DNA from 3 places in the Serratia sp. CoH_134_PS_4 genome. Region 1 is predicted to be linked to each of the others. Evidence: predicted binding sites of a transcription regulator. Region 1 holds the regulator's gene; each other region holds the start of a gene.
What was found. Region 1 encodes PurR, which represses purine synthesis genes. Its sites were predicted from a motif close to CANGCAAACGTTTGCNTG; they were not measured.
Positions count from the first base shown of each region.

Region 2: a site for PurR is predicted at 1,072-1,089, ahead of tusA (sulfurtransferase TusA). Genes of this name have one in related genera too.
Region 3: a site for PurR is predicted at 1,190-1,207, ahead of purM (phosphoribosylformylglycinamidine cyclo-ligase). Genes of this name have one in related genera too.

Region 1 is NZ_JBXWKI010000001.1:854,988-857,259, reverse strand. Features, by position in the region: gene punR (DNA-binding transcriptional activator PunR) at 1-481, shown strand, start outside; gene purR (HTH-type transcriptional repressor PurR) at 478-1,503, opposite strand; gene cydH (cytochrome bd-I oxidase subunit CydH) at 1,828-1,917, shown strand; gene sodB (superoxide dismutase [Fe]) at 1,971-2,272, opposite strand, start outside.
Region 2 is NZ_JBXWKI010000007.1:56,710-58,981, reverse strand. Features, by position in the region: gene AC2FCQ_RS12760 (GNAT family N-acetyltransferase) at 1-68, opposite strand, end outside; gene AC2FCQ_RS12755 (7-cyano-7-deazaguanine/7-aminomethyl-7-deazaguanine transporter) at 112-777, opposite strand; gene tusA (sulfurtransferase TusA) at 1,177-1,422, shown strand; gene AC2FCQ_RS12745 (zinc/cadmium/mercury/lead-transporting ATPase) at 1,487-2,272, opposite strand, start outside.
Region 3 is NZ_JBXWKI010000006.1:249,880-252,151, reverse strand. Features, by position in the region: gene uraA (uracil permease) at 1-216, opposite strand, end outside; gene upp (uracil phosphoribosyltransferase) at 410-1,036, opposite strand; gene purM (phosphoribosylformylglycinamidine cyclo-ligase) at 1,292-2,272, shown strand, end outside.

The DNA.
Region 1 (2,272 bases):
CGGTGGGTTTGCCTTTCGCGATATGGGCGATATGCGTTGGTTGTGTGTGGCCAGCCCGCAACATCCACTGGCGGCTCAGGATGGGTTGTTAAACGATGATCAGCTACGGCCTTTCCCATCGCTCTGTCTGGAGGATACCTCACGCAATCTCCCCAAGCGGGTCACCTGGACGTTGGATAACCAGCGGCGCTTGGTGGTGCCGGACTGGTCGTCGGCGGTGGATTGCCTGTGCGCCGGATTGTGTGTCGGGATGATGCCTGCGCATCAGGTCTTGCCGTTAGTACAACGTGGCGAGCTGGTGGCGTTACAGTTGCAGGAGCCGTTCCCAGCCAGCCCTTGTTGCCTGACGTGGCAGCAAAATACGCCTTCTCCGGCGATGGCCTGGCTGTTGGACTATTTAGGGGACAGTGAAACGTTGAATCAGGAATGGTTAAGCGAAGTGACGCCGGAAACCGCAGTGGCTTCCGGCCCGAATGACTAGCGGCGGTAATCGATGAACGGGCCGTCAGCAACCGAACGGCGCTCAACCAACTTGGGATGCACCTCAATCACCTGTGATTCTTCACGCTTGCTGATGATGCGATCCAACAACATGGTGAATGCCATCTCACCCAAACGCTCTTTGGGCTGATGAATAGTGGTCAGCGCCGGGGTGAAATAGCGCGCATTGCGCACGTTATCGTAGCCAATGACCGAGATGTCTTGAGGCACGCGTAGCCCAAGCTCATCGGCGGCGCAGATAGCCCCCATTGCCATAATATCGCCACCACAGAATACCGCTGTCGGACGCTGTTTCTGCGACAGTATCTGGTGCATGGCCTTGTAGCCGGATTCTGGCTCAAAGTCACCCTGGACGATCCACTCGTCGCGCACGTCGATATGGGCTTCCTCCATCGCTTTTAAGAAGCCCTGATGGCGCCCGCCCCCTGTATTACGTGACAGTTGGCCGGGAATGGCGCCGATATCGCGGTGTCCGCGTTCGATCAGATAGCGCCCAGCCAGATAGCCACCTTCGAACGCATTATCAATGATGGTATCAGTAAAATCACCGCGTGCGGCGCCCCAGTCCATGACAACCATTGGGATGTTGCGGTAATCTTCCAGCATGCCAAGCAATTGGTCCGGATATTCTGAACACATCACCAACAAGCCATCGACGCGCTTTTGCGCCAGCATTGCCAGATAGGCACGCTGTTTGTCCAAATTGTTGTGCGAGTTACACAGTATCAGCGTATAGCCTTTGCTATAGCAGCTGTTTTCTACCGCTTCGATCACTTCAGCAAAGTAGGGCGCTTCACTGGAGGTTGCCAGCAGGCCAATCGATTTGGTGTGATTGACCTTCAGACTGCGCGCCACTGCGCTGGGTGAATAATGCAGCTCTTTAATTGCGGCACTCACGGCCGCTTTAGTCTCTTCGGCGACGAAACGAGTCTTATTGATGACGTGCGAAACGGTGGTGGTGGAAACGCCAGCGCGTTTGGCCACATCTTTAATCGTTGCCATGTAAAGAATGACTCCTGAACTCACATGTTGCAGTATGTAAGTGTGATGTTAATCGTTTGCCTGCGTAGATCCTTCTCCAAAGAAGCGAAAACTGAGTTTTTAGTGTGTTGAAGTCGTCAGCGCTTGGTCAGGAGGGGCATTTTTGCCGGTACACAGTTGTGAACTGCGAATTTTGTCCCATATTGAGCAAAAGGGGAAGAGGTAATCGGTATTATAAACCGGGAAATGATAACAAGATTTTATTGGCCAACTGTGTGAAAATGGTTTGACGCATTAATTGTGTGCCTTTTATCCTTGGGAAAACCAATCTGAAAAGGAGTTGTAATGGATACCGATCTGAAAATGTCACTGTTCACCACTGTCTGTGCGCTGGCCGTGATTATTGCTTTTAGCTTCACTGCAGCATTGAACTGATCCCCGAAGTAAAAACAGGCGCCGCTTCGTGCGCCTGTTTGCCTTATCCCACGCTATGCCAGGTTTTTCTCCACAAATGCCCAGTTAACCAGCGCCCAGAAGTTCTCCAGGTAAGTCGGGCGGGCGTTGCGGTAATCGATGTAGTAGGCGTGTTCCCACACGTCGACAGTCAGCAAGGGTTTATCTTCACCGGTCAGCGGCGTGCCCGCGTTCGACGTGCTGACAATGGCCAGCGAGCCGTCAGTCCTCTTCACCAGCCAGGTCCACCCGGCGCCAAAGTTTTTGATTGCAGCATCGCTGAATTGTTCTTTAAAGGCAGCGAAAGAACCAAACGCCTGATTGATAGCAGCAGCCA
Region 2 (2,272 bases), on a different contig from region 1:
AACTCAGGGATGCCTTGGTACAGGCGATGAATTTCTTCGAGGGTGGCGTAGCGGGTGGTCACTGTCATTGGCGGCCTCCGGGTAAGTGCAGGCCGCCAATGATAACACGGGTTAACTCGGTTGCAGGCTACCGTCGTTTTGACGTGCAGCGATGCGCTTAAGCAGCATGTTCAACAATACGCCGTACATTGGCAGGAAGAACAGCATGCAGATCAGCACTTTGAAGCTGTAATCCACCAGGGCAATTTCAACCCAGTTATTGGCCATAAAGGCGTCGCTGCTCTTGTAGAAAGCAATAAAGAAGAACGACAGGGTATCACTGATATTGCCGAGGAACATGGCCGCAGCGGGAGCAACCCACCAGGCGCTGCGTTGACGCAGGCGGTTGAATACGTGGACGTCAAGGATCTGACCGAGTACGTAAGCCATAAAGCTGGCGACGGCGATACGCGCAACAAACAGATTAAAGCTGCCCAACGCGGCAAAACCCTGCCACTCGCCCTGATAGGTCACCGTGGAGATCACGTACGAAATAAACAGCGCCGGCACCATCACCGAAAGAATGATACGCCGCGCCAGTGATGCGCCAAAAATACGTACTGTCAGATCGGTAGCCAGGAAAATAAACGGGAAGGTGAATGCACCCCAGGTGGTATGAAAGCCGAAAATGGACATCGGCAACTGCACCAGGTAGTTGCTGGAGGTAATGATGACAATATGGAACAGCGATAGCCAGACCAACGCGGTAAAGCGCTGCTGAGCAGTAAACGAATACATGTTGTAGCCTTTTTAATAATGGGGTGAGGGAACCCAAAAATGTCTTGTCTGTGCAACGAAATAAGCTGCGCGGGCGCATGATACGCGTTTGCGCAACCAATGCAACGGTTAGTGGGCCAAATAAGCGGCGAATAATGCAGCAGCACTGTGATTTGGCCCCAGCCTGAAAGGTCACGCCTCCAACAACCGTTCTCTGTGTTGTCAGGTGCCCACTATGGGCTGCACCCTCCGCCGTGATAACGGCAGTTGGGGGCAGTGACGGCACCACATTTCATCGGGAGACGCAGCCTCTTTAACGCAAACGTTAACGCATCTTGCGCAGAAAAACTACCGGCGTAAACTAGGCGCTAATGAGATGCGGCGAGCGTTCGCCGATCGTTTTTGAACGAGAAAAAATGCATGACTGACTTATTTTCCCAGGCTGACCAGACGCTTGATGCGCTGGGATTGCGCTGTCCAGAACCGGTAATGATGGTGCGCAAAACCGTGCGCCATATGGATAACGGTGAAACCTTGTTGATTATTGCTGACGATCCGGCGACAACCCGCGACATTCCGGGGTTCTGCCGTTTTATGGAACATACGCTGGTGGCGCAGGAAACCGATAAGGCACCGTACCGCTACCTGTTACGTAAGGGCGTCTAACCTCTGCCCGGGGAATAGATGGCGTGGCCCATTCCTGGGCCACGTGGTTACAGTGTGTTATTGCCTAGTCGCGTTTCTTCAGTAGCCGCAGCGCGTTGGCGGTGACCAGCGCGGTGGCGCCAGAGTCTGCCAGTACGGCCAGCCACAGCCCGGTCAGGCCCAGCAGCGTGGTGATCAGAAATACCCCTTTCAGCCCCAATGCAATGGTGATGTTCTGCCGGATATTGGCATGCGTGGCGCGTGAGATGCGGATCATTTCCGCCACACCCAGCAGGCGATTATGAGTCAGCGCGGCATCGGCTGTTTCCAGGGCCACATCGGTACCGCTGCCCATCGCGATGCCAATGCTGGAGGCTTTCATCGCCGGGGCATCGTTGATGCCGTCGCCGATCATCGCTGTTGGACGCAATTCGCTCAGTTCCGTCACTGCCTTCACTTTATCTTCCGGCAACAATCCAGCCCGGTAATCCAGCCCAAGCTCAGAGGCAATTGCCGCCGCCGCACGTGGATTATCGCCGGTTAACATGACCCCGTTGATCCCCAATGCATTCAGTTCGGCAATCGCCTGTTTGGCGTCGCTGCGCAAGGTGTCGCGTAGCGCCAACAGGCCGATAGGGACACCCTCTTCCAGTACCACCACCGCTGTCTTACCGGCATTTTCCAGCCGCTCCACCTGCTGGATACCCTGTTGTTGCAGCAAACCTGCGGCCAGCTTGGCAGGTGCGCTGATCAGCAGGGTTTTACCGTCGACAATACCTTCTACCCCTACGCCAGCCAATGCTCGACGGCCTTGTGCCAGTGGCAGAGGCGCACCGTATTGCTCGGCGCGTTTGATAATTGCTTGCGCCAA
Region 3 (2,272 bases), on a different contig from region 1:
GCTGGAACCGAGATACGCCGGGATCTTGCCCTTACAGATAAACAGATACAGCAGCGTGCCGACGCCGTTAAACAACAGCACCGTCGCCGGGTTGATTTTGAACAGGATCGGCACCAACACGGTCGCACCAAACATGGCGAACAGATGTTGGAAACTGAGCGGAATAGTTTGCAGTAGCGGCGGGCGTTCGCTTACGCCTATCACACGACGGGTCATGGATGTTTTTCCTCTGCTATCCCCGTCATACTTGCCGCTGCCTCTGCGTTGGCTACGCTCAATCACCCGAATCACTTACCTAAGTAAGCTCATCGGGATTCTGTCGCTTGCCGCCTTGGTGCAACATCAATTATTTGGGGGATAGATATATTTTATGCAAAAAAAACCGACTGATTAAAGTCGGCTTATTTTTTTATTTAGTACCAAATATCTTGTCGCCCGCATCACCCAGGCCCGGCACGATGTACCCCTTCTCGTTCAGGCACTGATCGATGGAGGCCGTGTACAGCTCAACATCCGGGTGCGCTTTCTCCAGCGCGGCAATACCTTCAGGTGCAGCAACCAATACCAGCACCTTGATGCTGTTGCAGCCGGCTTTCTTCAGCAGATCGATAGTCGCGATCATCGAACCACCGGTCGCCAGCATAGGGTCGACAACCAGCGCCAAACGCTCTTCAATATTGGAAACCAGCTTTTGGAAATACGGTACCGGCTCCAGCGTTTCCTCGTCACGGTAAACACCCACCACGCTGATACGCGCACTTGGGACGTTTTCCAACACCCCTTCCATCATACCCAGACCGGCACGCAGGATAGGCACAACGGTAATTTTTTTCCCTTTAATCTGATCTATTTCAACCGGGCCACACCAGCCATCGATGGTCACCTTCTCCGTTTCCAGATCGGCGGTTGCTTCATAGGTCAGCAAACTACCGACTTCCGAAGCCAACTCACGGAAGCGTTTGGTGCTGATGTCATTTTCACGCATCAGGCCAAGCTTGTGTTTCACCAGCGGGTGTTTCACCTCAACGATCTTCATCATTTTTCTCCTATTAAGGTGGTTGACGGCCAAAAAAATCGCCGGATTATACCTCCTTTTGCCGACAGCGCCACCCACAATAGCCCGATCGGGATCAACAAAAGATTGAATAACAGTATAGATGACGAAAAAGCAGAGCTGCCTCACAAGCCACTCGCAAACGTTTGCCTGCGCTGTTAGAATTGCCGCGCCTTATTCCGGAATCAAAGCCGGAAGCACAGTTTTCAAATCGCAAACCGTCGTGGGGATCGCGCAGTGACCGACAAAACCTCTCTCAGCTATAAAGACGCAGGTGTCGATATCGATGCTGGCAATGCATTGGTAGACCGCATCAAAGGTGTAGTTAAACAGACCCGCCGCCCGGAAGTCATGGGTGGACTGGGCGGTTTTGGCGCCCTGTGTGCGTTGCCGCAGAAATACCGCGAGCCAATACTGGTTTCCGGTACCGACGGCGTAGGCACCAAGCTGCGTCTGGCGATGGACCTGAAACGACACGACACCATCGGCATCGATCTGGTCGCAATGTGTGTGAACGACCTGGTAGTACAGGGCGCCGAGCCGCTGTTCTTCCTGGATTATTTTGCCACCGGTAAACTGGACGTGGACACCGCGGCCAGCGTGATCACCGGCATCGCCGAAGGCTGTAAGCAGTCTGGCTGTGCGCTGGTGGGGGGTGAAACCGCCGAAATGCCGGGCATGTACCACGGTGAAGATTACGACGTCGCCGGCTTCTGCGTTGGCGTAGTCGAAAAATCCGAGATTATCGACGGCAGCAAAGTGCAGTCCGGCGATGCCTTGATCGCCCTGGGCGCTTCCGGCCCGCACTCCAATGGCTACTCGCTGGTGCGCAAAATCCTGGAAGTCAGCAACACCGACCCAAGCACCACAGATCTGGACGGCAAACCGCTGGCTGACCATCTGCTGGCACCGACCAAGATTTATGTGAAATCCGTGCTGGAACTGATCGAGAAAATCGACGTGCACGCTATCGCCCACCTGACCGGCGGCGGTTTCTGGGAAAACATCCCACGCGTGCTGCCAGAAGGCATGCAGGCCGTGATCGACGAATCCAGTTGGCAATGGCCGGCAGTATTTAACTGGTTGCAGCAAACCGGCAATGTCAGCCGTCACGAAATGTACCGCACCTTTAACTGTGGCGTGGGTATGGTGATTGCACTGCCAGAAGCGTCCGTTGAATCTGCTATCGCTTTGTTGACCGCAGCCGGTGAAAAAGCC